DNA from 3 places in the Terrabacter sp. GCM10028922 genome. Region 2 is predicted to be linked to each of the others. Evidence: predicted binding sites of a transcription regulator. Region 2 holds the regulator's gene; each other region holds the start of a gene.
The links. Region 2 encodes HspR, which represses chaperone genes until heat shock. Its sites were predicted from a motif close to AAGTTGAGTCNNNNNGACTCAACTT; they were not measured.

Region 1 (9,573 bases), 290 kb from region 2:
CGCCCGAGGGCGGGACGCGCTCGAGACGAAGGCCGCCGACAGTGACGTGGCCATGAGCGCGATCGTCTCGAGCGCCGGCTCGACCGGGCCGCGGTGGGTGAAGGCGTGGTCGACGCCTTCGACCATGCGATGCGTCACGGGTACGCCGGCAGCAGCCAGGGCACGCGCGTACGCGTCGCCCTCGTCACGCAGGATGTCGTACTCCGCGGTGATGACGAGGGCCGGGGCGAGCCCGGTGAGGTCGTCGGCGAGCAACGGGGAGACCAGCGGGTCGGCGCGACGGGAGGCGTCCGGCACGTACGACGAGTCGAAGAGGCGCCCCATGCCAGGAGTGAGCAACGGCTTGTCGGTGCGGGCCCGCTTGTCGCCGGGGTCGACCGTCAGGTCCAGTGGCGGGTAGTCGAGGATCTGCAGCAGGGGGCTCGGCTCGCCCCGGTCGCGCGCGGACAGGCACACCCCGGCGGCGAGGTTGCCTCCGGCGCTGTGGCCGCCGACCGTGACCCGCGACCCGTCCCAGCCCTGCGCCTCACCATGCCGGGTCACCCACACGGTGACGTCGTACGCCTGGGTGGCCGCCACCGGGAAGGCTCGCTGCGGCGCCACGTCGTAGTCGACGTTCACGACCACGCAGTGCGCGTGCGCCGCGATGTAGCGGCAGATGTGGTCGTCGGCCTCGGGATGGCGGAACACGAAGCCGCCCCCGTGGAAGTTGACGTACACCGGGGGCGGCAACGGGGACCAGACGGGTGGCCGGTAGATCGTGCAGGAGACGTCCCCGACCGAGGTGGGCACCCGGATCTTCGTCACGCGCTTCGGGATCTCCTCGAAACGGAGCCCCCGCGGCGGCTTCTGCATCAGGAAGGACAGCGCCTGCATGGCTCTGACCGTGACGGCATCCATGGTGCCCATCGCACGCTCCTCAAACGTTCAGGAATCCTGACGATGAGCTTAGCGCACAGGACGAGCTCCGGGTAGCCCCCGGGAGGCCTCCTCGCGGGCGCGAGGTGCCGGGGCAGCCACCGGCTGCCCCGGCCACCCTCGACTCGGCGGCTCAGACCGCCGCGTGCCGCTGCGCCTCGTCGGAGCCGGTGTCGGACCCGGTGCCGGAGCTCGCGTCGGAGCCCGAGTCGGAGCCGTTGCCGGAGCTCTTGTCGGAGCTGGACCCGATGGCCTGGTGCGAGCCGGCGTGCGAGACCGAGATCTTGCGCGGCTTCGCCTCCTCGGCGACCGGGATCTTCAGGGAGAGGACGCCGTCGCGGTAGTCGGCCTCGATGCGGTCGAGGGCGAGGCCGCGCCCGAGCGAGAGCTGGCGCGCGAAGGTGCCCGTGGGCCGCTCGCGCGAGAGCCACTGGGCTCCCTCTTCCTCGGGGCCGGTGCGCTCTGCGCGCACGGTGAGGGTGCGGTCCTCGACGTCGATGTCGATGCTGCCCGGGTCGACGCCCGGCAGGTCGATGTGGGCGACGAAGCTCTCGCCGGACCGGTAGAGGTCCATCGGCATGATCGCGTTGCCCGTCGTGCCGCGCAGGCTGTCGTTGAAGAGCCGGTCGAACGTGCGGTCGAGGCCGCGGAACGGGTCGAAGGTGCTGGTGCTCATGGTTACTCCTGGGATGAACGGTGAGGCCGATCTGATCGGCCCCGACGGACCTTTCTTGAGTGGTAGCCGCTCAACTTCGTGCTGTGTTCCCAGTTTTAGACGAGGACATCGGTGTCGTCAAGCGTGCACGACCGACGTCCTAGCGAGGGTCGTCAGAGCGCCGCGGCGACCGAGCGACCGGCGGTGCGCCCGCTGAACAGGCAGCCTCCGAGGAAGGTCCCCTCGAGCGAGTTGTAGCCGTGCATGCCGCCCCCGCCGAAGCCGCTGACCTCGCCGGCGGCGTACACACCGGGCAGGGGCTCGCCGCCGGGTCGCAGGACCCGTCCGGCGAGGTCGGTCTCCAGCCCGCCCAGCGTCTTGCGGGTGAGGATGTTGAGGCGCACGGCGATGAGTGGGCCGGCCTTCGGGTCGAGCAGCTTGTGCGGGGTCGCGACGCGGATCAGCTTGTCGCCGCGGTAGTTCCGCGCGCCTCGGATGGCCGTGATCTGGGCGTCCTTGGTGAAGTCGTTGTCGATCTCGTTGTCACGGGCGACGATCGTGCGGCGCAGCGACTCGAGCTCGATGAGCCCGTCGCCGGTCAGCGCGTTCATGCCCCTGACGAGCTCGTCGAGGGAGTCGGCGACGACGAAGTCCTCGCCGTGCTCCTTGAACGCCTCGACGGGACCCGGGGCTCCCTTGCGGACGCGGCCCAGCACCTGCCTGACGTCCTTGCCGGTGAGGTCGGGGTTCTGCTCCGAGCCCGACAGGGCGAACTCCTTCTCGATGATGCGCTGCGTCAGCACGAACCACGAGTAGTCGTGACCGCTGCGCATGATGTGCCCGAGCGTGCCCAGCGTGTCGAAGCCCGGGAAGTAGGGGGCCGGGAAGCGGCGGCCGCGCGCGTCGAGCCACAGCGACGAGGGGCCGGGGAGGATGCGGATGCCGTGGTTGTCCCAGACGGGGTCCCAGTTGCGCAGGCCCTCGGTGTAGTGCCACATGCGGTCGGGGTTGATGACGTGGCCGCCCGCGTGCTCCGTGATCACGAGCATTCGCCCGTCGACGTGAGCGGGGACGCCGGCGACCATGCGGGCGGGCGGGGTGCCGAGCCGCTCCGGCCAGGCCTTGCGGACGAGGTCGTGGTTCCCTCCGATGCCGCCGCTCGTGACGACCACGGCCTGGGCGGCGATCTCGAAGTCGCCGATCCCGTTGCGGTTGCTGGGCTTTCCGCGCTCGACGGCGTCCGGTGCAAGCACGGTGCCGCGCACGCCGGTGACGCCTCCGCCGGACGTCACGAGCTCGTCGACGCGGTGGCGCAGGGCGAGGGTGACCCGTCCGGCGTCGACACCGGCGCGGACCCGTCGCTCGAAGGGCTCGACGAGACCCGGGCCCGTGCCCCACGTGACGTGGAAGCGCGGCACCGAGTTGCCGTGGCCGTCCGCGCGGCCGTCGCCGCGCTCGGCCCAGCCGACGACGGGGAAGAGCCGGTGTCCCTGCTCGTGCAGCCACGATCGCTTCTCGCCCGCCGCGAAGTGGAGGTACGCCTCGGCCCACTTGCGGGGCCAGAAGTCCTCGTCGCGGTCGAACTGTGCCGAGCCCATCCAGTCCTGGGTCGCGAGCTCGAGGCTGTCCTTGATGCCCATGCGGCGCTGCTCGGGGCTGTCGACGAGGAAGAGCCCGCCGAAGCTCCAGAACGCCTGGCCGCCGAGGGACTGCTCGCCCTCCTGGTCGACGAGGACGACGCGCTTGCCGCGGTCCGCGAGCTCGGCGGTGGCGACGAGACCGGCCAGACCGGCTCCAACGACGACGACGTCGGCTTCCATGGGTCCCTTTCCTCGGCGTGCCCGCAGTGTTGTCCGCAGTGGTGCCCGCTGACGTGCCCGCTGAGGTGCCCGCGGTGCTCGCCCAGCCTCTAGGTCACGACCGCACGGGTCAACCACCGTGGCCGAGTTGACAGCAAGAAGATGTAATGAGAATCATTCTCGCATGACTCGCCGAACGATGTCCCTCCTCCTTCCGCTCCTCGCCGGAGCCCTGACTGCCTGCGCCACACCGGCGTCCCCCGGAGCGGCGGCGCCGACCAGCACTCCGTCCTCACCGGCTCCGACGGCGCAGGCGCAGGGCCCGAGCCCGCGCCTCGCCGTGAGCCATGCGAGCGGGGTGGCTGTCCTCGACGCACGCACGCTGAAGGTCCTCGCCGACCTGCCGACGACGGGTTTCGTGCGGCTCAACTCCGCGGGGGACGGCCGCCACGTGCTCGTCACCTCGGGCGATGCCTGGCGCGTCCTCGACCTCGGTGCGTGGACCGAGCCGCACGGCGACCACGGTCACTCCTTCACCACGGCGCCGCGGTTCACGGGGGCGGCCTTCGCCGGCTCGCACCCGGGTCACGTCGTCGTCCACGGCGGCCGCACCGTGCTCTTCGCCGACGGCACCGGTGAGATCCAGGTGCTCGACCCGGCGAAGCTCGCGACGTCGAGCGCACCCTCGGTCGTGCGCCACCGGACGCCGGAGCCGCACCACGGCGTGGCCGTCCAGCTGCCGGACGCGACCCTCGTGCACAGCCTCGGCGACGACGAGGCGCGCACCGGCGCCGTCGCGCGCGACGTCTCCGGCCGTGAGGTGGCCCGCACCGACGCGTGCCCCGGGCTTCACGGCGAGGCCGTCGCCGCCGGCCACGCAGTCACGCTCGGCTGCGAGGACGGCATCCTCGTCTTCCGGGACGGCGCCTTCACCAAGGTGGCGAGCCCGGACGCGTACGGCCGCATCGGCAACCAGGCCGGCTCCGAGGCGTCTCCCGTCGTCCTCGGCGACTACAAGGTCGACCGTGACGCGAAGCTCGAACGCCCGACCCGCATCTCGCTCACGGACACGGCGACGGGCCGCCTGCGCCTCGTCGAGGTCGGGGCCAGCTACTCCTTCCGCAGCCTCGAGCGCGGGCCGGGCGGCGAGGCGCTCCTCCTCGGCACCGACGGGCGGCTGCGCGTCATCGACCCCGGCACCGGGCGCACGACGCGGTCGATCCCCGTCGTCCGGCCGTGGAGCGAGCCGCTCGAGTGGCAGGACCCGCGACCGGCGGTGCGGGTCGTGGGCGACCGCGCCTACGTCACCGACCCGACGGCATCCGGGCTCGTCGCGGTCGACCTGGCGAGCGGCCGCGTCGTCGGCCGCGGCACGCTCCCCGGCGTCCCCAACGAGATCGCCGGCGTCAACGGCTGACCGCTCGCCGACGCAGCGCTCCACCCATGGGTGGATGGTTGTGGCGAATGACAGACGATTGCCGCAACGATCCAGCCACGGGCGGATGGTCGTGCGGACCGCGACGGTGCCAGCAGGACGGGCCGGCTGCGTCGCGGCTGGCTCGGGCTTGCGCGCTGGTTACGATGCGATGGTGCTGGCCCCGGATGACGCCGGTCGCCCTGACCCCACCACCGACCGTGTCCAGCAGGGAGCGCGGCCGGACCGACCGGATCGACTCCCTCCGCTGGCTCATGGTCCGGTGAGGCGCTCCCGCCTGCTCGACGGCCCGGTCCCGGTGCTGGTCCTGGTCGTCGCCGCGGTCGTCGCAGGTGGGCTGCACGGCGGCTTCACGGACCTGTACGTGTACCAGCACGCGGGTCGCAGGGTGCTCGAGGGGCTGCCGGCTCTCGGGTCCAGCGACCCGGTGACCGGGCTGTCGTTCACCTACCCGCCGTTCGCCGCGTTCGTCATGGTGCCGCTGGCGCTGATGCCGGCGTGGCTCGCCGCCGCGCTCTGGACCGGGGCGTCGGTGGGCGCGCTCGCGGCGGTCGTCGTGCTCGTGCGTCGCGCACTGGACCGGCCCGCCCCGGGGTGGCTGGTCGCGCTCCTCACCGGCGGTGCGCTCGCCATGGAGCCGGTGTGGCAGAACCTCGTCTTCGGACAGGTCAACGCGTTCGTCATGGTGGCGGTGCTCGTCGACCTGCTCTTGCCGGGCCGGCGCTGGTCCGGTGTGCTGCTGGGGCTGGCGGCCGGCGTGAAGCTGACCCCCTTGGTTCTCGTCGCGCTGCTCGTGCTGGTCGGGCGGCGTGCGACTGCGGGCCGAGCGATCCTGGCCTTCGCCGGCACGGTCGCGGTCGGGTTCGTCGCGGCGCCGGGCTGGGCCACGAGGTACTGGACCGATGGCCTCGTCGACGCCGGCCGCATCGGGCCACCGGCCTTGGCCCACAACCAGTCGGTGCACGGCGCGCTGACCCGGCTGCTCGAAGGCCGACCGCCGACCCTGCTGTGGCTCGCGCTCGCGGTGCCCCTCTGCGTCGCCATCCTGCTCGTGGCGAGAGCCTGGTGGCGCCGCGGCGACCACGTGCTCGGCACGTGCCTGGCGGCGGTGGCCATGCTGGTCGCGTCGCCGATCTCGTGGTCGCACCACTGGGTGTGGGCGGTGCCGATCGCGCTGGCCCTGTGGGAGCGCAGCCGGTGGGCGGCCGCCGCGTGGACCGCGGTGTTCGTGACCCGTCCCGTGCTCTGGCCCCCCTGGGGTCGGAGTCTCGAGTACGGCTGGAGTCCGTTCGAGCACCTCGTCGGCAACGCCTACCTCCTCGCCGCCCTCGCGCTCTCGGTGTGGGCCACGGTCGCCCTCGTGTCCCGAGCCGGGCTGTCGGCTCGCCCCAGGGACATCGCGCCGGCGCCATAGCGAGGGATCGGCTACTGCCCGGTCCTGCCGTCGATGCACTCGCGCAGCAGGTCGGCGTGCCCGCAGTGCCGCGCATACTCCTCGATCATGTGGACCAGGACCTCGCGCAGGTTGATCGGGTTCCTCGGGTCGAGGCTCATGAGGTCGAGCGACTCGGCGCGGTCGACGAACGCCTCCGCGTTGGCCACCTCCTCGCGCCAGCGCTCCCACGCCTCGGCCACGACCACGTCGTCACCGACGGCGCCGTTGAAGTCGGCGTCCCTGTCGTCGGTGCGGTAGAGGTACGGCACGTCCTCGCCGGCCATGACGCGCCGGAACCAGCTCTGCTCGACGTGGGCGAGGTGGCGCACGAGCCCGAGCAACGACATCGTCGAGGGCGGCACGGAGCGCATCGCCAGCTGCTCCGCCGTCAGGCCGGAGCACTTCATCTCGAGGGTGAGGCGGTAGCTGCGGAGGTAGTCGAGAAGCGTCGCGCGCTCGTCGCCGAGGACGGCGTCCTGCGAGCGGGGGTCGTCCTCGGGGTCCACCCACATGTCGGGGTACGTCTGTCCGGCCATGCGTGCCATCGTGGTCGCGCCGCGGCCCACGCGCCATCCGGTTTCCGCCGCGACGTCACCGGGCCGCCTACGCCGAGGGCGAATCAGCCTGCAGCAGAGTTGGATCCCCAGTAGACACCCCCCCGGGCACGCTGGGTCCATGACCGACATCCTCACACCAGCACCGCTGGACGACCAGCTGTCGATGCAGCTGCTCCACCAGCGGATCATCGTCCTCGGGGCGGAGGTGGACGACCCGATCGCCAACCGGATCACTGCCCAGCTGCTCCTGCTCTCGGCGCGCGACCCACGCGCCGACATCAGCCTCTACGTCAACAGCCCGGGCGGCTCCGTCACGGCCGGGCTCGCCATCTACGACACGATGCGGGTCATCCCGAACGACGTGTCCACTCTCGCAGTGGGATTCGCGGCCTCCATGGGTCAGTTCCTGCTCGGGGCGGGCACCCCCGGCAAGCGCTTCGCCCTGCCCAACGCGCGGATCATGATGCACCAGCCGTCGGCGGGCATCCAGGGCACGGCCGCCGACGTCGAGGTGCAGGCCAACAACCTCAAGGTGGTCAAGCGTCGGGTCAACGAGCTCCAGGCGGAGCACACCGGCCAGACCGTCGAGCAGATCACGCGGGACAGCGAACGCGACCGCTGGTTCAGCGCGGAGGAGGCGGAGGCGTACGGCATCGTCGACCACGTGGTCAGCTCTCTCGCCGACGTCCGCCCGGTCGGCGTCGAGCGGAAGGTGGGTCTGCGGTGAGCAGCTACACGATCCCCTACGTCATCGAGCGGACTCCGGCCGGCGAGCGCAGCTTCGACATCTACAGCCGGTTGCTCCAGGAGCGGATCATCTTCGTGGGCACGGAGATCGACGACGGTGTGGCGAACGTCGTCATGGCGCAGCTGCTCCATCTCGCCGACGTGGCCCCCGATCGCGAGGTCTCCCTGTACGTCAACAGTCCCGGCGGCTCGTTCACGGCGCTGATGGCGATCTACGACACGATGCAGTTCGTCCAGGCGCCTGTCGCGACGTACTGCCTCGGGCAGGCCGCCTCGGCCGCGGCGGTGCTGCTCGCGGCCGGCGAGTCGGGGCGCCGCTTCGCCCTGCGCCACTCGCGCGTGCTGCTCCACCAACCCTCGGCCGGCGGGCAGGGCACGGTGAGCGACCTCGCGCTCCAGGCCGACGAGCTGCTGCGCGTGCGGTCACAGGTCGAGGAGGTGCTGAGCCGGCACACGGGACGCAGCATCGAGCAGCTGCGCCTCGACACCGACCGGGACAAGGTGCTGACCGCCGAGCAGGCCGTCGAGTTCGGCATCGTCGACCAGGTCATCGAGCGCGCGTCGGAGGCCGAGCGGCCCGAAGGCTGAGCCTGCCGATGCTCCGCTTGCGTCGGTCCGCTGTCATCCCTGACCGGTGGGACGCTGTCGAACCACCCAGGAGGCGATCTGCGACCGAGAGCGGAAGCCGAGCTTGGTCAGGATGTGCTGGGCATGGGTCTCGACGGTCCGCACGGAGATCGACAGACGAGTCGCGATCTGCCGGTTGCTCAGCCCCTCTGCGATCAGCTCTGCGGTCTCGCGCTCCCGAGCCGTGAGCGTGGTATCTGCCTCCGGCACCGGGGGCGCTGCCGGGGCCGGGTACTCGCCGAGCGCATACGCGATGCCCTCGTCGATGCTGAGCGCACGCCCGCGCTCGAACGCCGCCTCGAAGGGCGTGGTGCCGAGCTGCTCCTCCGCACTGCGCACGCAGGCCTCGTGGGACGGGTACAGGTGCTGGTACGTGCGAAGGGGGCGGCCCATGATCTCCCAGAGGCGGTCGGCCGCACCCAGCAGCGTCGCCGCACGTTCGTGGTGACCGAGGGCGGACTCCGCCCAGGCCAGGGACTCCTGCGACCAGCCGAGCCCGGTGAGGTCGCGGATGGTTCGGCGCAGGTCGATGCTCTGCTGGATCAGCGCCACGGCCCGCGGCAGATCTCCCTGTTGCATCACGAACAGACCGAACGTCCACAGCGCGTACGAACGGTGGAACGACTCGTCGGCAGGCTCGGTGATGCGCAGGAACTCGTCGTGGCACCAGGTGGCGCGTTCCGCGTCACCCAGCAGCGCGAGGGCTGACGCGTAGGACAGCAGCAGGTCGAGGCGCACGGTCAGCTCGCGACCGGGCTCGAGCAGCCCGAGACCCCTCTCGAACGCGGCCGTCGCCGCAGGGAGGTCGCTCGTGTACAAGCCGACCGACCCATCCACCCACCAGGCGAAGGCGGCGCTCCCCGCGTCGCTCACCGTGGTGAGAATGGCCCTGGCTGCCTCGAGCCGTTGCCGGCCGACGTCGAACTCCCCGTCCGCGAGGGCCAGTGAGGCGTCGGTGAGCAGGGCTCGAGCGCGGGCGGCGGACGGCGGACTCGGCTTGTCGAGCGCCCGGGAGAGCCACAGGCGCCCTTCCCGGGCCCAGCCCCGGCCCCACCAGTAGAAGTGGAAGAGGCCGGTCAGCATCCGCATCGCTGCGTCGACCTCGCCTGGCTCCGTGAGGGAGTAGTCGACGGCAGCCTGGATGTTGGCATGCTCCCGGTCCAGCCTCGCGAACCACCCGACCTGTCGTGGGCTCACCCAGTCCGCGTCGGCGCGCTCCACCAGCCGCAGGTAGGCGTCCCGGTGACCGCGGCGGAGACGGGGCAGCTCGCCGGTCTCCTGGAGCCGTTCGCGTCCGAACTCCCGGATCGTGTCCAGCATCCGGTAGCGCATCACCTCGGCGTGCCGTTCTGCGACGAGGATCGACTTGTCGATCAGGGAGGAGACCGTCTGCAGCACGT
Region 2 (9,573 bases):
ATCCTGCAGAAGCTGAAGCGCGACGCCGAGGCCTACCTCGGTGAGACCGTCACCGACGCCGTCATCACCGTCCCCGCCTACTTCGAGGACCACCAGCGCCAGGCCACGAAGGAGGCCGGTGAGATCGCGGGCCTCAACGTCCTGCGCATCGTCAACGAGCCCACCGCGGCCGCCCTCGCCTACGGCCTCGACAAGGGCAAGGAGGACGAGCTCATCCTCGTCTTCGACCTCGGTGGCGGCACCTTCGACGTGTCCCTCCTCGAGGTCGGCAAGGACGCCGAGGACGGCTTCGCCACGATCCAGGTCCGGGCGACCAACGGTGACAACCACCTCGGTGGTGACGACTGGGACGAGGTCATCGTCCAGCACCTCATCACGCAGGTGAAGAACAAGACGGGCCAGGACCTGTCCAAGGACAAGATCGCGATGCAGCGCCTCCGTGACGAGGCCGAGCGCGCCAAGAAGGAGCTGTCCACCGCGACGAGCACCAACATCTCGGCGCAGTACATCTCGATGACCCCCGACGGCCCGATCCACCTCGACGAGACGCTGTCGCGCGCCCAGTTCGAGCAGATGACGAAGTCGCTGCTGGACCGGACGAAGGCGCCGTTCCACAAGGTCATCGAGGACGCCGGCATCAAGGTGAGCGAGATCGACCACGTCGTGCTCGTGGGCGGCTCGACGCGTATGCCCGCCGTGGCCAACCTCGTCAAGGAGCTGGCCGGCAAGGAGCCCAACAAGGGCGTCAACCCGGACGAGGTCGTCGCCGTCGGCGCGTCCCTCCAGGCCGGTGTCCTCAAGGGCGAGCGCAAGGACGTCCTGCTCATCGACGTCACGCCCCTCTCGCTCGGCATCGAGACCAAGGGTGGCCTGTTCACCAAGCTCATCGACCGCAACACCGCGATCCCGACGAAGCGCTCGGAGATCTTCAGCACCGCCGACGACAACCAGCCGTCGGTCCTCATCCAGGTATTCCAGGGTGAGCGCGACATCGCCCAGCACAACAAGTCGCTCGGCACCTTCGAGCTGACCGGCATCGCGCCGGCCCCGCGCGGCGTGCCGAAGATCGAGGTCACCTTCGACATCGACGCCAACGGCATCGTCAACGTCTCCGCCAAGGACCAGGGCACCGGCAAGGAGCAGAAGATGACGATCACCGGCGGCTCGGCCCTCTCCAAGGAGGAGATCGACCGCATGGTCAAGGACGCCGAGGCGCACGCCGACGAGGACCGCAAGCGTCGCGAGGAGGCCGAGGTCAAGAACCAGGCCGAGCAGCTCGTCTTCTCCACCGAGACGTTCCTCAAGGAGTCGGGCGACAAGGTCCCCGCCGACGTGAAGACGCCGGTCGAGGAGTCGCTCGCCGACCTCAAGGCCGCGATCGCCGAGGGCTCCGAGGCCGGCGCCGACGACATCAAGGCCAAGGTGGAGGACCTCAACACGAAGTCCCAGGCCATGGGCCAGGCCGTCTACGCGTCCGAGCAGGCCAACGCCAACGCGGCGGGTTCCGCTGGAGCGCAGGACGGTTCGCCCCACGCCGGTGAGTCGGCCGGCACGTCGGGCACGTCCAGCGCGTCCGGTGCGGCCGACGACGACGTCGTCGACGCCGAGGTCGTCGACGACGACGAGGTCAAGGACGCCAAGTGACCGACTCCCCGAACAACGTCGCGTCCGGCGAGCAGCCCGACGTGACCGCCACGGGTGCGCCGGGGGCCGGCAGCGGCGACGCCGCCGGCGCCCCGCCGCGGGGCGACGAGCCCCGCGGCGCGCAGCACCACTCGTTCTACGAGGGCGGTCCGGGCGCGTCGTCGGAGCCGGGTGGCGAGGACGAGTTCGACCACCCGTCCAAGGGCTCAGAGGGCGACCAGCCCAAGGGCGACGAGTCCGAGGGTGCCGCCCTCGCGGAGGAGGACACCATGGCCGCGTCGTTGCTCGCCGACCTCCAGCGCCTGCAGGCGGAGTACGTCAACTACAAGAAGCGCGTCGACCGCGACCGCGACGTCATCCGCACGACGGCCGTCGGCAGCGTCGTCGAGTCGCTGCTGCCGGTCCTCGACGACATCCACATGGCGCGCCAGGCGGGAGACCTCTCCGAGGGCCCGTTCGCCGCGATCGCCGACAAGATCGAGTCGATCCTCGGCAGGTACGGCGTCGAGCGGCTCGGGGAGGCCGGCCAGGAGTTCGACCCCAATGTGCACGAGGCTCTCATGCACATCGAGGCCGACCTGCCCGAGGGCGCGTCTGCCACGACCGTCGTCCAGGTGCTCCAGCCGGGCTACCGCATCGGTGACCGACTGGTCCGCGCCGCACGGGTCTCGGTTGCCGACCCCGCCTGACACGTCCGTCGCCGGGCTGCACCCGCAGCCCGGCGGCATACCCGATGATGGGACCACAGTGACGAAGGAGGTGCGCCATGGCTAGTCAGGACTGGTTCGAGAAGGACTTCTACGCGATCCTCGGCGTGCCCCAGGACGCCGACGCCGCGACGATCAAGAAGACGTACCGCAGGCTCGCCCGCACGATGCACCCCGACCACAACGTCGGCGACACCGCAGCGGAGGACCGCTTCAAGGAGATCGGCGAGGCGTATGCCGTCCTGTCCGACCCCGAGCAGCGCCGCGAGTACGACGCGATCCGCGCGATGTCCCACGGTGGTGCCCGCTTCACGGCGGGTGGCCCCGGGGGCGCCGGCGCGGGGTTCGAGGACATCTTCTCCGCCTTCGGCGGTGCGGGCGGTCCGGGCGGGCAGCGCGTCCGCTTCGGCACCGGTGGCGCCCCGCCGAACCTCGACGACATCCTCGGGCAGATGTTCGGCGGTGCCGGCCCCGGTGCCGGCCCGGGTGCGGCCGGCGGCTTCGGCGGCTATGGCGCCCCGGCGGGCCCGCGACCCGGCGCCGACGTCCAGGCGAGCACGAGCATCGGTTTCCGCGACGCCGTCGAGGGGTCGACCGTCACGCTGAGCTCGCCCGACCTGGGGCGCATCAACGTCCGCATCCCCGCCGGTGTCAAGGACGGCCAGCGCATCCGCCTGCGCGGCAAGGGCCGCCGAGGCGACCCGGGCGCGCCGGCCGGTGACCTCATCCTCACCGTCTCGGTCGACAAGCACCCGGTCTTCGGGCGCGAGGGCGACAACCTGACGCTCGACCTGCCGGTCACGTTCGCGGAGGCCGCGCTCGGTGCGACCGTCGCGGTGCCCACTCTCGACGGCGGTTCGGTCAAGGTGAAGGTCGCCCCCGGGACGCCGAGCGGGCGAGTCCTGCGGCTCAAGGGCAGGGGCGTGAAGCGCGGTGACCACACGGGCGACCTACTCGCCAAGGTGCAGGTCGTCGTACCGCAGCGCCTGACCGACGAGGCCCGCGAGGCCGTCGAGCGCATGGCCGCCGCCGAGGACGGCCACGACCCGCGTGCCGAGCTCTTCGAGCGCGCTCGCTCCTGACGAGAGGACGGTGACGACGATGGCACGCAGGAGCCCCCGCCCAGGAGGTCACGACGACGACGCCCCGGTCTTCGTCATCTCCGTCGCTGCCGAGCTGGCCGGCATGCACGCGCAGACGCTGCGTCAGTACGACCGGCTCGGCCTCGTGTCGCCGTCACGCACACGCGGAGGGGGCCGGCGCTACAGCACCCGCGACGTCGCGCTGCTCCGCGAGGTGCAGCGACTCTCCCAGGAGGGGGTCTCGCTCGTCGGCATCCAGCGCATCCTCGACCTCGAGAACCACGTGACGGCGCTCCAGGCCCGGGTCGAGGAGCTGTCCGCCGAGCTCTCCGCGGCGCAGGCGGCGCTGTCGGCAGGAGCGCGGGTCTTCGCGGTCGGTCCGCGGGGCGAGGTCGTCGCCGTGCGACCCGGGCAGCGACCGCCACGGTCACCCTCCTCGCAGGCGCTCGTGGTCTGGCGCCCGGAGCGCTAGCGTGCTCGCCCCGACAGCGCTGGGTCCTGTGCAAGACTGTGCCAGCCTCGAGCCAATGGGGCTTGTCGCAGTACGTCGCAGCGGAGGTCCACCGTTGTCCCCAGTCCGAGCGGTCGTGTGACTCCGCACCACCCCGAGAGTGACCTCTCGCGCGCCATCCCGACGGACTCGGCTCTCGCCGGCACGTCGCCCAGGAGCGAGATGCAGGAGCTCTTCGGCAGCACCGACTGGTCCGCGACGTCGCTCGGGCCGGTCGACACGTGGCCTGCCACGTTGAGCACAGTCGTCGACGTGTGCCTCGCCTCGCGTTTCCCCATGCTCGTGTGCTGGGGGAGCGAGCTGGCCATGATCTACAACGACGGCTACCGCGCGATGCTCGGCGCCAACAAGCACCCGGGCGCCTGGGGCAAGCCGGTGCAGGAGGTCTGGCCCGAGGTCTGGGACGTCATCGGACCGATGTTCGACTGCGTGCTGGCCGGCGGTCCCGCGACGTGGGTCGAGGACGAGCTGCTCGTCGTCGACCGGAACGGCTTCCTCGAGGAGGCCTACTTCACGTGGACCTACGGCGCGATCCGCGACGCGGACGGCGTCGTGCGCGGCGTGCTCAACGTGGCGACCGAGACGACGGCCAAGGTGCTCGCCGACCGGCGTGCCAGGGCCTCGGCAGAGCTCGTCGACACCCTCGCCGACGCCGACAGCCCCGCAGACGTGCGACGCCGCACCCTCGACGTGCTCCGCGCCCACACCGAGGACCACCTGGACGCCGACCTCGTGTGGGCGGGCCCGGGCAGTGCGCCCGTCGAGGGAGACGGCGTCCACGTGGTGCCGGTCCGCGGGCCGAGACGCGGCGAGCCGAGCGCCCACCTCGTGCTGACCGAGAACCCGCGCCGCCCGTGGGACACCGCGCTCCAGGTGTATGCCGAGCTGTGCGCCTCGCACGTCGCCTCGGTCCTCAGCGGGCTGCGCCACCTGCGCAACGAACGGCACCGGGTGAGGTCGCTCGCCGAGCTCGACGTCGCGAAGGCCGACTTCTTCGCCAACGTCAGCCATGAGCTGCGCACGCCGCTGACGCTCATCGCCGGTCCGGTGCACGACGCCCTGCTCGACCCGGCCCTCGACGCCGAGCAGCGTCAGCGTTTCGAGCTCATCGGCCGCAACACCGAGCGGCTCTCCAGCCTCGTCGACCGCATCCTCGACCTCACCCGCGCCGAGGCCGGCGCGATCGAGGCGCACCGCGTGCGGGCCGACGTCGAAGAGCTGACGAGCGGGGTCGCCGCGAACTTCCGTCCGGCCATCGAGCGGATGGGCCTCGTCTTCGAGGTCGAGTGCGACGAGATCGACCGCGAGGCCTACGTCGACGTGGACATGTTCGAGCGGATCGTGCTCAACCTCCTGTCGAACGCGCTCAAGTTCACGCCGCGCGGCCGCATCACGCTGCGACTCGCGACAGACGCGGAGGGCTATGCGGTGTCGGTCACCGACACCGGCATCGGCATCGCCGAACCTGACCTCGACCGCGTCTTCGACCGCTTCCGCCAGCTCGACCGCCGTGACGAGCGACGGTCGCGTGAGGGCGCCGGCATCGGGCTCGCGCTCGTCAAGCAGCTCGTCGACCTGCTCGACGGCACCATCACGGTGACCTCGAAGGAGGGAAGCGGCAGCACGTTCACGGTCCGACTGCCGTGGGGGTCGCCCAGCGACGTCACGACGCAGCGCCCGTCGATCACGCCGCGGCCCGTCGAGTCGTTCCTCAGCGAGGCGCGCACGTGGGTCGTGCCCGACGAGTCGGAGGCCGGCGCCGACGAGCCGGCTCCCACCTCGACGCCGGCAGCCGATGCGGGGGTCGACACGACGGGCTCCGTGCGCCCCACACTGCTCGTCGTCGAGGACAACCACGACATGCGCGACTACGTCGCGAGGCACCTCGTCGTCGACTACGACGTCGCTTCCGTCCGGGACGGCGTCGAGGCGCTCGAGTGGATGCGCTCGCACCGCCCGTCGATCGTGCTGGCCGACGTCATGATGCCGCGCATGGACGGCCTCACCCTCGTCCGCGAGATTCGCAGCGACCCCGACCTGCGCGACCTGCCCGTCGTGCTGCTGTCGGCTCGGGCCGGGGTCGAGGCGAGCACGACGGGCCTCGTCGAGGGGGCCGACGACTATGTCGTCAAGCCGTTCGAGCCCGACGAGCTGCGGGCTCGCCTCGCCGCCAACCTGGTCCGGGCGCAGGCCCGCTCGCGCGACGCGTCGTGGCTGCGGGCGATCGTCGGCGCGATCCAGGAGCCGTTCGTCATCAGCGACGCGGAGGGGCGCGTCGTCGAGATGAACGCCGCCTTCACGAGGACGTTCGGCTGGTCCCTCGACAGCGGGCCGTACGTGCCGCCGTACCCGTGGTGGGTCCCGGCCGAGCAGTACCCCGAGGAGCATCGGGCCCACGAGGAGCGCCTCGAGCTGCAGCGTGCCGGCCAACCGGTCGTCGAGGGTCGCTACCGCATCCTGCGCCGGGGCGGTGGCGAGGCATGGGTGCACGCCCGGGCCGCCAGCGTCCGCGGCACGCCCGAGCACCCGGGTTTCGTCATCGTCGTCTTCACGGACGAGACGCGAGAGCGCGAGTCGCGGATGCGCCGCGAGCTCGCTGCCCGGTTGGCGGTCGACCTCGCGGCCGCCGACGAGCTCGACCAGGCCCTCGCGACGGCCGTCACGGGCTTCACGGTGCTCTTCGACGGTGAGGTCACGCTGCGCGTGACGCCGGAGAAGGGTGACGCCGTGCTCCTCTCACCCCGTGGTCACGTGGCGCTGTCGGATCTCGACGTCTCGGTCCGCCGTGGCCTCGAGTCGACTCCGTACACCCACGACGCGCTCGTGGGGCAGAAGCGTGAGGGCCTGCTGCTCCTGCCCAGCGCCCAGCAGTCGGACTGCCGCGCGTGGGTCCAGTTCGACGAACCGCGCCTCGTCTCGAGCGACGAGCTCGTCGTCGGTGACCTGCTCGCCCAGACGCTGGGCCAGGCCGTCGACCGCGTCGTCGCCCAACGCGCCCACTCCGAGAAGGAGCAGCAGCTCGAGCAGGCCATCGAGAGCCACCGCCTGATCGGCCACGCCGTCGGAGTCCTCATCGAGCGGCACCGGGTCACGGCGAAGCAGGGCTTCGAGATGCTGCGGCAGGCCTCGCTCAACCGCAACATCAAGCTTCGCGAGATCGCTGCCAGGGTCGTCGAGACCGGCCAGGACCCCGACGACGCCTGAGCCGCAGGCGTGACGACCGACCGCCGGGCGAGCAGTCTCCCGGCGGTCGTCGCGTCCCGGTCCGCGAGATGCGGTCCAGCTCGCTCGTGTCGCGTTTTGTCCGAGCCCGCGAGGTGATGCAAGACTGTGCTGCCTCCAAGTTCGCGGGCCTTCCAACGCATACCCCTGGAGGCCCACGTGAGCGTCCCGCCCCCGTCGCGCCCTGCGACCGACGCCGCCGAGCGGATCGTCGCCGCGGCTCGGCAGATGGTGCGGTCGGAGGACCTCGAGGAGGTGCTCTCGGTTGCCGCCGCGGCCCTCGGGGACGCGCTCGGCGGTGAGGCCGTGCTTCGCGTGACGACGATCCAGCACGACCTCCATGCGAACGCGTCCGGCATCGTCCCGCCGTCCGCGCTGGCGCCGGCGGCCCGCGCAGCCCTGGCGCTCGAGGAGCTGGACGGCAGTCACGGCGCTGACGGCGCTGATGGGGCTGGCGCGGCCGGTGACGGCCGTGGCCACGGTAGCGGCGACGGTCTGCTCATCGGCTCGCGCGGAGAGCACGCGCACTGCCAGGTCTGGATCGAGGGCCGCCACCTCTCGGGGGACGGCGCCGTGGAGCGCACGCTCGGCGAGCTGCTGCTCCATTCGCTGGCCCAGTCGGTCGACCGCATCGTCATGGTCGACCGGTTCCGCCAGAACGAGGCCAACCTCGAGCGTGCGGTCGAGAGCCATCGCCTCGTCGGGCAGGCCATGGGGATCCTCATCGAGCGCCACCGGATGACCTCCGAGGAGGCGTTCGGGGCGCTCCGGCGGGCGTCGCAGGACCACAACGTGAAGCTGCGCGAGATCGCCCGGCGCGTCGTCGAGACCGGTTCCGAGCCGGACGATGCCGTCTGACGTGCAGGTCGGCGGCCTGACTGGCGCCGCGAGGCGCCAGGGCGTCGTCGGCCCACCTACGCTGGGATCGTGAGCCCCGGGCCTGTCGTCGAGCACCTGATCGTCCTGCCGGACCGCGACGACGCCGAGCAGCTCGCCGACGCGCTCGAGGCCGAAGGGCTGACGGAGGTGCGGGTCGTGCGCGAGGCGCTGGCCGGTGAGGACGACTCGGACGACCACGAGTGGGCCGTCTACGTGCGCACCCCCGACGACCCGGCCTACGCCGCTCGGTTCATGCAGCTCGCGGCGGCGCACGACGGCTGGTACGACCCCGACCCGCACGACTGAGGACGCCCGGGAGAGCGCAGGCAGCTCTGTCCGGCCTGACCGTCGGGCACGCCTGCTCGGTACGTGAAGTTGAGTGGAATACACTCAACTTCACGAGGGTTGTCACCACTGACCGAGTCCCCGCACCAGGAGAACGCATGGACCTACAGCTGACCAACAAGGCTCAGGAGGCCTTCGCCCAGGCCGCGACGACGGCCACGGGCAAGCACCACCCGAACATCGAGCCGGCTCACCTGCTGCTGGCGTTGGCAGCCCAGAGCGGCACCACGACCCCGGCGCTGCTCACGGCCGGCGGGTCGAGCGTCGAGGCCGCGACGACCGCGGCAGAGCGAGCCATGGCCGCCATGCCGCAGGTGACCGGAGGCGCGCAGCAGCCGCAGCTCTCGCCCCAGGGCCTGCGCGTCGTCCAGCAGGCCCAGCAGTACATGACGGCCATGGGCGACTCCTTCGTCTCCACCGACCACCTGCTGCTCGCACTGGCCCGCACCGGGCAGTTCGGCCTGGACGCCGACGCCGTCGAGAAGGCCATCCCCGAGCTGCGCGGCGGGCGCGCCGTCACGTCCGACAACCCCGAGGGCACGTTCGAGGCGCTCGCGAAGTACGGCACCGACCTCACGGCCCGCGCCCGCGATGGCAAGCTCGACCCCGTCATCGGCCGCGACGCCGAGATCCGCCGCGTCGTGCAGGTGCTGAGCCGCCGCACGAAGAACAACCCCGTCCTCATCGGTGAGCCCGGTGTCGGCAAGACCGCCGTCGTCGAGGGCCTCGCCCAGCGCATCGTCGAGGGAGACGTGCCCGAGAGCCTGCGCGACAAGACCCTCTACAACCTCGACCTCTCGGCCATGGTCGCCGGCGCCAAGTACCGCGGCGAGTTCGAGGAGCGCCTCAAGGCCGTGCTCGAGGAGATCAGGCAGAGCGACGGGCACATCGTCACCTTCATCGACGAGATCCACACCGTCGTCGGTGCGGGCGCGGGCGGCGAGAGCGCGATGGACGCGGGCAACATGCTCAAGCCCATGCTCGCCCGCGGCGAGCTTCGCCTCGTCGGGGCGACGACGCTCGACGAGTACCGCCAGCACATCGAGAAGGACGCCGCACTGGAGCGGCGCTTCCAGCAGGTCTTCGTCGGGGAGCCGTCGGTCGAGGACACCATCGCGATCCTCCGCGGGCTCAAGGAGCGCTACGAGGGCCACCACAAGGTGACGATCGCCGACTCGGCCCT
Region 3 (9,573 bases), on a different contig from region 2:
CCGCCCTCTTCGTATCCGACGTAGCCGGGCGGGCTGCCGAAGAGGCGGCTCACCGTGTGCTTCTCGGAGAACTCCGACATGTCGAGCTGGATCAGCGCGTCCTCGCTGCCGAAGAGGAACTCGGCGAGCGTCTTGGCCAGCTCGGTCTTACCCACACCGGTGGGACCGGCGAAGATGAACGAGCCTCCCGGGCGGCGCGGGTCCTTCAGGCCTGCGCGCGTGCGACGGATCGCCTGCGACAGGGCCTTGACCGCGTCGTCCATGCCGACGATCCGCTTGTGCAGCTCGTCCTCCATGTGGAGCAGCCGGCTCGACTCCTCCTCGGTCAGCTTGAAGACCGGGATGCCGGTGCTCGCCGCCAGGACCTCGGCGATGAGCTCCTCGTCGACCTCGGCCACGACGTCCATGTCGCCCGACTTCCACTGGGCCTCACGGGCAGCCTTCTCCTGGCGCAGGCGCTTCTCGTCGTCGCGGACTCGGGCCGCGCGCTCGAAGTCCTGGCCGTCGATGGCGGACTCCTTCTCGCGGACGAGCGCCGCGATCTTCTCGTCGAACTCGCGAAGGTCCGGCGGAGCCGTCATGCGGCGGATGCGCAGGCGCGCGCCCGCCTCGTCGATGAGGTCGATCGCCTTGTCGGGCAGGAAGCGGTCGTTGACGTAGCGGTCGGCCATGTTGGCGGCCGCGACGAGCGCGCCGTCGGTGATCGTGACGCGGTGGTGCGCCTCGTAGCGGTCGCGCAGACCCTTGAGGATCTCGATGGCGTGCGGCAGGGTCGGCTCCTGCACCTGGATCGGCTGGAAGCGCCGCTCGAGGGCCGAGTCCTTCTCGATGTGCTTGCGGTACTCGTCGAGAGTCGTCGCACCGATCGTCTGCAGCTCACCGCGGGCGAGCATCGGCTTGAGGATCGACGCGGCGTCGATGGCGCCCTCGGCGGCACCCGCACCGACGAGCGTGTGGATCTCGTCGATGAAGATGATGATGTCGCCGCGGGTGCGAATCTCCTTGAGGACCTTCTTCAGCCGCTCCTCGAAGTCACCGCGGTAGCGGCTGCCTGCGACGAGCGAGCCGAGGTCGAGGGTGTAGAGCTGCTTGTCCTTGAGCGTCTCGGGCACCTCGCCCTTGACGATGTCCTGGGCCAGGCCCTCGACGACGGCGGTCTTGCCGACGCCGGGCTCGCCGATGAGGACAGGGTTGTTCTTCGTGCGGCGGCTCAGCACCTGCATGACCCGCTCGATCTCCTTCTCACGCCCGATGACCGGGTCCAGCTTGCCCTCGCGGGCAGCCTGCGTGAGGTTGCGACCGAACTGGTCGAGCACGAGGGAGCCCGCGGGCGTCCCCTCGGTCTGGCCCTGGCCGACGCCGGCGCCGGCCTTCTCGCCGCTCTGGCCACCCTGGTAGCCGGAGAGCAGCTGGATGACCTGCTGGCGGACCTTGTTGAGCTCCGCGCCGAGCTTGACGAGGACCTGGGCGGCGACGCCCTCGCCCTCGCGGATCAGGCCCAGCAGGATGTGCTCGGTGCCGATGTAGCTGTGGCCGAGCTGGAGCGCCTCGCGGAGCGAGTACTCGAGGACCTTCTTCGCGCGGGGCGTGAAGGGAATGTGGCCGGTGGGGGCCTGCTGCCCCTGGCCGATGATCTCCTGGACCTGGGCCCGGACCGCTTCGAGCGAGATGTCGAGCGATTCGAGGGCCTTCGCGGCGACGCCTTCGCCTTCGTGGATCAGACCCAGGAGGATGTGCTCGGTCCCGATGTAGTTGTGGTTGAGCAGCCGCGCCTCTTCCTGGGCGAGGACAACCACCCTTCGGGCCCTGTCGGTGAACCGTTCGAACATGTTCTTCTCCTGACTGATCGAGAGACATCTCGATGCTATCCGTGCCCGCTGTCGACGAGCACACCCCGACCAACGCCAGTCGGATCCCTCCTGTTCCCCATCCTGAGCGTGATCGGCTCAGGTTCGGCCGCTGTTCGCCGTGAGCGGACAGGCGCCGCATGGTGTGTCGGCATGTTCTTACACCTTGTTCGTACCCGGCGGGCCCGCGCGTCTTACCCGCGTGGGCCGAGCTGGGGGACCGAGGCGGGCAGCCCAGCCGACGACGTATGCCGCCGGGCCCGGGTCAGGCGAGGCCGCGGGCGAAGCGTTCGTGGAGCTCGCGCATCTCGTCCTCGAGCTCGGGAACCGGTCCGTCGACGACCGCGTCCGGCACGACGTCGCGGATCGACAGCGGCGCGACGGGAGACGGCGCCGAGCCCCACGCCGAACGCCAGGCCCTCAGCTGGGCCGAGCTCACGGCATACACGATGCGGCCCAGGCCGACCCAGGCGTGCGCGGCCGAGCACATGGGGCAGTGCTCGCCCGACGTGTAGACGGCGGCGGCAGCTCGCTCCTCGGCGGACAGGTGCGCACCGGCCCAGCGCGCGATGGCGAGCTCCGGGTGCTGGGTGGCCTCGAGGGCGACGACGTGGTTGTGGTCCTCGAAGAGCACCCGGCCGTCGCCCGACACGAGCACCGAGCCGAAGGGCTCGTCGCCGCGCTCGAGGGCCAGCCGCGCCTGGCTGACGGCGCGTCGCAGGTGGACGAGGTCGGTCGGCGAGACGGTCATGCCACCCTCCCTGTGACGAGTGCGAACGTCACGAAGGCGCCCCCGTCGGCCTCGAGCATCGACTGCACGGGTGACGTCGGCTGGCCCTTGAGCTCCATCACGGCCCGCTCCCAGAGGAGCCAGTTGGCGCAGGCGTCGGGCTGGTTGCGTCCCGTCACGGCGGCGAAGGCGCGGCTGAACTCCCACTGGCTGCGCAACCAGTCGGTCGTGTGCCACGCCGCGGTCTCGGCGCCGACGACGTTGTCGATGTGGTCAGGGATCTCGCCGAGCTCACGCACCTCGGTCGTGAGGGCGGGCGTGGCCACCCCGAGCTGGCCGCCCGGCTTGAGGAACTTCGCGAGGTAGGGCGGGTAGTGGTCGCCCGTGCCGAAGTACTCCCACGCGTCGATGCTGACGATCGCGTCGAACGTGCCGTGGCCGAAGGGCAGGGAGTGGGCGTCGACCCGCATCGGCAGGACGCTGTCGTCGACCCCGGCCTTGCGGAACACCTCACCGGCCTCGCTCGGGTCGACCCACAGGTCGGCGGCGATGACGCGCACGCCGTACTCCCGGGCGAGGAAGACGGACGTCGCGCCGAGGCCCGAGCCGAGGTCGAGGACGCGCATGCCGGGGCGCAGGTCGAGGTCGGCGGCCAGGTCCTCGAGCAGCCAGAGCGGGTGCGGGCCCATGTCGAGGTCGACGAGCCACTTCGCGTCGTACTTCGAGGACTTCGGGTACGCGTCCCGGGTCAGGTGGTCGAGGGCTGGCATGTCCTGATCCTTGCCGCTCGCGGGGGAGCAGTCGACCGGGATTCACCGACCGAACGCGCTGCTTGTGCCCGAACGTGCTGCCGGGTCTCGAACGCGCTGGTGCACCGACGTGTTCGGCACCGAACGAGTCGTTCGAGCAGCACAGGGTGGCTGGACGGAGTCAGCCGACGCGGACGAGGCGCTCCGGTGTCAGGTCCACCAGGGAGGTGCAGCCGGTCAGCGCGAGCTGGAGGTCGAGCTCGGCGCGCAGGTTGCGCAGCACTTCCGACACGCCCTCGGCGCCGGCGAGAGCCAGCCCGTAGACATGCGGTCTGCCGATGCCAACAGCCGTGGCCCCAAGCGCAAGGGCCACGAAAGCGTCTGCGCCGCAACGGATCCCGCTGTCGAAGATGACCGGCATCGACGACCCGCTCGACCGCACCGCCTCGACGACCCCCGGCAGGGCCTCGAGCGCAGCGAACGACCGGTCGACCTGCCGCCCGCCGTGGTTGGAGACGTAGATGCCGTCGACCCCGGCCTCGACGGCCCGGCGCGCGTCGTCCGGGTGCAGGATCCCCTTGAGCACGATGGGCAGCCGGGTCAGCGCGCGCAGCCGCGGCAGGTCGTCCCAGGTGAGGGAGGGCCGGCTGAAGACGTCGAGGAAGGTCTCGACCGCGGCCCGCGGCTCGGGAGCCGTCAGGTTGCGCCGCAGGTCTCCGGGGTGGTTGCGGCTCATCGACAGCAGCGTGGCGACGGCGGCCGGCGTCGGACGCGGGCGCGGCTCCGGCGACCCCGCCGCCACGCGCTCGGCGACGAGACGCCGGAAGACGGGGTCGGACGTGTACTGAGCGATGCCCTCGCCGCGCGCGAACGGCAGGTGCCCGAGGTCGAGGTCACGCGGTCGCCACCCGAGGCATGCCGTGTCGAGCGTGACGACGAGGGCGTCGCTCCCGCACGCCTCGGCGCGCGAGACGAGGCTCTCGACGAGGTCGTCGTTGCTGCTCCAGTAGAGTTGGTACCAGTGGCCCGACCCCGCGAGGGTGCGCGCGATGTCCTCCATCGGCACGGACGCCTGGGTGCTGATGATCTGCGTGACGGACTGCTCCCGGGCGGCATGCGCGACGGCGAGGTCGGCGTCCTCATGAGCCATCGAGAGCACCCCGACCGGCGCGAGGAGGAACGGGCTCTCGTGCCGCCGCCCGAAGAGCTCGACAGCGGTGTCGCGCTCCGTCGTGTCCACGAGCATGCGCGGCACGACCTGCCACCGGTCGAAGGCCGCGACGTTGGCCGCTGCGCTCACCTCGGAGCCCGCCGACCCTGCGACGTAAGCGAATCCGCGGCGTGACATGACCTTGCGCGCAGCCTCCTCCAGCTGCGTGCCGTCGGTCGGCACCTCGGGGCGGTGCCCGAACGCACCCGCCCGGTAGATGGCGGACTGAACGGTCCGGCCGAACGACTCCCACGGCATACGCGCTCCTCTCCGGAGCCGGTCGTCCCACGCCCGGCGCACGAGGTCGTCTCGTGCGGGCAGTCTGCCGCAGCCCGCCTCGCGGGTCGACCGGACGGCGCCGTCGGACGGCGGCCCGGTCACCAGGTGACGGAGATGGTGTCGCGCCACCAGCGCTCGAGCTCGTCCGCGGGCTCGGACCGGCGACGGCTCCACAGCCTGAGGTAGAGGTCGACCGGCTCGCCGGTCAGGGTGAGGTCGGCGCTGCCCGCCTCGGGCGACTCCGGCCGCACCCGCCGGGTGACGATGGGGCGCCCGGTCGCGAGCTCGACGAGCCAGGCGACGTCGACGTCGTCGGGCCGCACGAGCACCGACGTGTCGTCACCGGGCGACGCGCCGCGGCGGCTGCGGGTCACGAACCCGACGAGCAGCTCGTCGATGCCATCGACGGCGATCTCTGGCCGGATCCACGTCTCGTCCGGGCGGGCCGAGCGACCGAGCCGCGCGGACAGGGCGTCGACGGCGTGGATCGTCGTCTCGTGGCACTGCCGCCGGGTCCAGAAGAGCCGGGCGGCGGGTGCGTCCTGGAGGAAGACGAACGCCTCCAGGTCGTCGGGGGCGTCGACGACGGCCTGGAGCAGGGCCGTCGCCCCCTCGTCGAACCAGCCGAGGACATCGGGCGCGTCCCGGCCCTCCTGCTCCAGGGCGGCAGTGTCCTCGATCGGCGCACCGGACAGGTGGCTGGCGGCCCAGCGATGCACCATCCCCTGGTGCGCCACGAGGTCGAGCACGGTCCAGTCGGGACACGTCGGTACGGGCGCGTCGAGGCCGGCGGCCATCGCGTTGGCGCGCAGCACGGTCGAGGCCGCACCGAGCGCGTCCCCCAACTCCTCGAGGCCGACTCCCAGCGGCCCCGGTGTCGCAAGGCTGTGGTCGTCGATCGAACGCATGGCAGCGAGTGTGCCGCACCGTGGCGCTGCCCGGCGGACGTCGCCGGGTCGCGTGCTTGGCCGGGGTGCCGTGGCGGCGGCGGTAGATTTGCCCGGCGGGGGCGGTCACCACCGCACACCGTCCGTCATCCGAGCGACATCCCAGCACCTCCGGAGGCCTTTGTGGACGCCAGCGACCTGCTGCGCAATGCGCTCCTGCAGCTGTCCAAGCAGGAGAAGATCCGAGACGTCGTCGAGAAGGCGCCGGTGTCGCGCTCGGTCGTCAAGCGCTTCGTGCCCGGCGCCCGGAACGCCGATGTCGTCGGTGCCGCCTCGGAGATCGCGGCGTCGGGCCGCCTCTCGACGATCGACTACCTCGGAGAGGACACGACCGACCTCGAGCAGGCGCAGCACACCCGCGACGCGTACGTCGCGCTCCTCACGGCGTTGCGCGACCAGGGGCTCACCGAGGGCGGCAAGGTCGAGGTGTCGCTCAAGCTCAGTGCCCTCGGCCAGGCCCTCCCGGGCGACGGCAACGCGATCGCCCTCGAGCACGCCCGGGCGATCTGTGAGGTCGCGCGTGAGGCCGGCACCACCGTGACCCTCGACATGGAGGACCACACGACGACCGATCTCACGCTCGAGGCGCTGCGTGAGCTGCGGGCCGACTTCCCGACCGTCGGCGCGGTCCTGCAGGCGTACCTCTACCGCACCGAGGCGGACTGCCGTGACCTCGCCTACGCCGGGTCGCGCGTGCGCCTGTGCAAGGGGGCGTACAAGGAACCAGAGTCGGTCGCCTTCCAGGCCGGTGCCGAGGTCGACAAGTCCTACGTGCGCTGCCTCAAGATCCTCATGCAGGGCGAGGGCTACCCGATGGTGGCGTCCCACGACCCGCGCCTCATCGAGATCGCCGGGGCGCTCGGTGGACAGGCGGGCCGCGACCCGAAGTCGTTCGAGTACCAGATGCTCTACGGCATCAGGCCCGAGGAGCAGAAGCGCATCGCCGACCGCGGTGACCAGATGCGTGTCTACATCCCGTACGGCGAGGAGTGGTACGGCTACCTCATGCGTCGCATGGCGGAGAAGCCCGCCAACGTCATGTTCTTCCTGCGCGGCGTCGCGACCAAGGGCTGAGAGGCGGACATGACGACGACGGCAATCTTCGGTGCGGGGGTCATGGGCGAGACGCTCGTCTCCGGGCTCATCCGCTCGGGCCGCACACCCGGTGACCTCATCGTCACCGGGCGCACGCCCGACAAGGTCAACGCGCTCGCCGCGCGCCACGGCGTACGCGTGCTGCCGAACCGCGAGGCGGCCGACGCCGCCGACACGCTCGTGCTGTGCGTCAAGCCCCAGGACATGGCGTCCCTGCTCGACGAGATCCACGACCACGTCGCGCCCGGCAACACCGTCATCTCCCTGGCGGCGGGCATCACGACCGAGTACCTCGAGTCGCGGCTGCCCGAGGGCACATCGGTCATCCGTGTCATGCCCAACACGCCCGCCCTCGTGGACCAGGGGATGGCCGGCATCGCGCCCGGCAGCCACTGCACGGACGACCACCTCGAGGAGGCCGAGGCGCTGCTCAGCTCGTGCGGAGCGGTCGTGCGCCTCGCCGAGAAGCACCTCGACGCGGTGACGGCGATCTCGGGAAGCGGTCCCGCGTACATCTTCTACGTCGTCGAGGCGATGATCGAGGCCGGCGTCGTGCTGGGGCTCCCGCGCGCCACGGCGACCGAGCTCGTCGTCCAGACGCTCTACGGTGCCGCCACGATGCTCAAGGAGACGCGCGAACACCCGACCGTCTTGCGCGAGCAGGTCAGCTCGCCGGGCGGCACGACCGTCGCGGCGCTGCGCCAGCTCGACGACCACAAGGTCCGCGCGGCCTTCGTCACGGCCATCGAGGCCGCCGCCGCGCGGTCGAAACAGCTGGCGTCCGGCCAGGTCTGAGGGCACTGTGGGGTGATGGGAGAGCCGCACCCCGCGATGCACCTGCACACCGTCCGTCCCGACGACTGGCGGTCCTACCGGGACGTGCGCCTCGAGATGCTCCAGGAGGAGCCCGACGCGTTCTGGTTCACCTACGCCGACGAGGCCATCTACGACGAGGCCGACTGGCGTCAGCGGATCGAGGGCGCGTGGCTGGTCCAGGCGCGCGACGCCGAGGGTGTTCTCGGCACTGCGGGCCTCGGATCGCACTGGGAGCCCGAAAGAGCAACGACCGCAACGCTGTTCGGCATGTATGTCGCGCCCCGCGCCCGTGGCCGCGGCGTGGGGGAGGCGCTCGTCCGCGCGGTCCTCGACGAGGCCAGGCACATGGGCAAGTCCGAGGTCCTCCTCGAGGTGACGAGCTCGAACGCCGCTGCCGAGGCGCTGTACGCACGCTGTGGCTTCCAGCGCACGGGCACCGTCCACGAGCACCCGCGCCGGCCCGATCTCAACGAGATCGAGATGGTCCACCGGCTCTGACGACCCGCCACCCCCCGCCCGCCCGGGCCGGAAGAGCATCCCGAACGTTCACCCGACCTCGGGTGTCGGTTCGACAGCCTGTCGTGCGAAGGTGGACCCCATGACCGACATCACCGTGCGTTCCCTCGGCGAGGACGACTGGCAGGACTACCGTTCCGTCCGGCTCGCCGCACTGCGTGAGTCGCCCGAGGCGTTCGCGGCCTCGGTCGACGAGGAGGAGGCCTACGACGAGGCCTTGTGGCGCGAACGGATGAAACGCTCCGCGCGGCTGGTCGCCGAACGCGCCGGCCAGGCCGTCGGCGTCGTGAGCGTCGGCACCGCCAGGGCCAGCGAGGGCACGGCCGCCGAGCTCTTCGGCCTCTGGGTGCGCCCGGAGGCGCGCGGCTCAGGAGTGGCGACCCGCCTCGTCAAGGACAGCGCGGCCATCGCCACCGAACGGGGCCAGACGCACCTCGTCTACTGGGTCGGCACCGAGAACGGTCGGGCCGTCGCCTTCGCCAGCGGCATCGGCTTCCGGCCGACGGACTACCGCCGCCCGATGGGGGTCGTCAGCGAGGAGGACGGCGAGGAGGAGATCGCCATGGTCCTCCCGCTCGGCGCGGACCCGGGGGCCTCGACCCCGCCGCTGACCCCCTGAGCTGCCGCCGCCGCGCTAGGGGCGAGCGGCGAAACGCTCGAGCAGCTCGGTGGGCCCGCTGACGATGAGCATGTGGTGCGCTGAGATCTTCGTCTGCGGCACGGCATACGTGAAGTCCTCGCCCGGTGCCTTGACTCCGACGACGGTGACGCCGTACTTCCGACGGATCTGGCTCTGCTCCAAGGTGAACCCGATCGCCTCGCTCGGCGGCTTGATCTTCACGATGGCGAAGCCGTCGTCGAACTCGATGTAGTCGAGCAGCTTGCCGTTGACGAGGTGGGCGACGCGGCGGCCCGAGTCGGCCTCGGGCGAGATGACGTGGTGCACCCCGATGCGGTCGAGGATCCGCTTGTGCTCGGGGGAGAGGGCCTTCGCCCAGATCGACGGCACCCCGGCGTCGACGAGGTTCGCCGCCGCGAGGACCGACGACTCGACCGACGAGCCGATGCCGACGATGGCGATCTTCGGCTCGACGTCGCGGATCATGTCCAGGGCCGTGGCCTGCGCCATGTCGGCGTGCACGACCTTGGCCACCTTGTTCACGTAGCTCTCGGCAATGCCGTTGTCGCGCTCCACCGCGATCACCCGGTGCCCGAGCTTGGTCAGCTCGAGCGCCACGGCCGAGCCGAAGCGTCCCAGCCCGATGACGATCACGTCGTCGTCGAAGAGACGGTTGCGGCCCATGGGTTGTACCTCCGTCGTTCATGGCGCGTTTCCGCGATAGCGTCTCAATCATGCCAACTCAGGCCCGGGTCGTCTGGGACA

Region 1: a site for HspR is predicted at 1,647-1,671, ahead of ACFQU3_RS17140 (Hsp20/alpha crystallin family protein). Genes of this name have one in related genera too.
Region 3: a site for HspR is predicted at 1,929-1,953, ahead of ACFQU3_RS09875 (ATP-dependent Clp protease ATP-binding subunit). Genes of this name have one in related genera too.

The regions. Positions count from the first base shown of each region.
Region 1 is NZ_JBHTFG010000023.1:47,997-57,569, forward strand. Features, by position in the region: gene ACFQU3_RS17135 (alpha/beta hydrolase) at 1-909, opposite strand, end outside; gene ACFQU3_RS17140 (Hsp20/alpha crystallin family protein) at 1,052-1,594, opposite strand; gene ACFQU3_RS17145 (FAD-binding dehydrogenase) at 1,747-3,393, opposite strand; gene aztD (zinc metallochaperone AztD) at 3,557-4,789, shown strand; gene ACFQU3_RS17155 (glycosyltransferase 87 family protein) at 5,070-6,221, shown strand; gene ACFQU3_RS17160 (DinB family protein) at 6,233-6,778, opposite strand; gene ACFQU3_RS17165 (ATP-dependent Clp protease proteolytic subunit) at 6,918-7,526, shown strand; gene ACFQU3_RS17170 (ClpP family protease) at 7,523-8,134, shown strand; gene ACFQU3_RS17175 (ATP-binding protein) at 8,168-9,573, opposite strand, start outside.
Region 2 is NZ_JBHTFG010000023.1:338,914-348,486, forward strand. Features, by position in the region: gene dnaK (molecular chaperone DnaK) at 1-1,644, shown strand, start outside; gene ACFQU3_RS18405 (nucleotide exchange factor GrpE) at 1,641-2,333, shown strand; gene ACFQU3_RS18410 (DnaJ C-terminal domain-containing protein) at 2,411-3,433, shown strand; gene ACFQU3_RS18415 (heat shock protein transcriptional repressor HspR) at 3,453-3,905, shown strand; gene ACFQU3_RS18420 (ATP-binding protein) at 4,023-7,148, shown strand; gene ACFQU3_RS18425 (ANTAR domain-containing protein) at 7,326-8,024, shown strand; gene ACFQU3_RS18430 (ribonuclease E inhibitor RraB) at 8,094-8,351, shown strand; gene clpB (ATP-dependent chaperone ClpB) at 8,489-9,573, shown strand, end outside.
Region 3 is NZ_JBHTFG010000009.1:223,121-232,693, forward strand. Features, by position in the region: gene ACFQU3_RS09875 (ATP-dependent Clp protease ATP-binding subunit) at 1-1,829, opposite strand, end outside; gene ACFQU3_RS09880 (nucleoside deaminase) at 2,113-2,598, opposite strand; gene ACFQU3_RS09885 (SAM-dependent methyltransferase) at 2,595-3,347, opposite strand; gene ACFQU3_RS09890 (lactate 2-monooxygenase) at 3,508-4,794, opposite strand; gene ACFQU3_RS09895 (maleylpyruvate isomerase N-terminal domain-containing protein) at 4,914-5,723, opposite strand; gene ACFQU3_RS09900 (proline dehydrogenase family protein) at 5,886-6,836, shown strand; gene proC (pyrroline-5-carboxylate reductase) at 6,846-7,652, shown strand; gene ACFQU3_RS09910 (GNAT family N-acetyltransferase) at 7,668-8,171, shown strand; gene ACFQU3_RS09915 (GNAT family N-acetyltransferase) at 8,272-8,808, shown strand; gene ACFQU3_RS09920 (potassium channel family protein) at 8,824-9,492, opposite strand; gene ACFQU3_RS09925 (acetoin utilization protein AcuC) at 9,543-9,573, shown strand, end outside.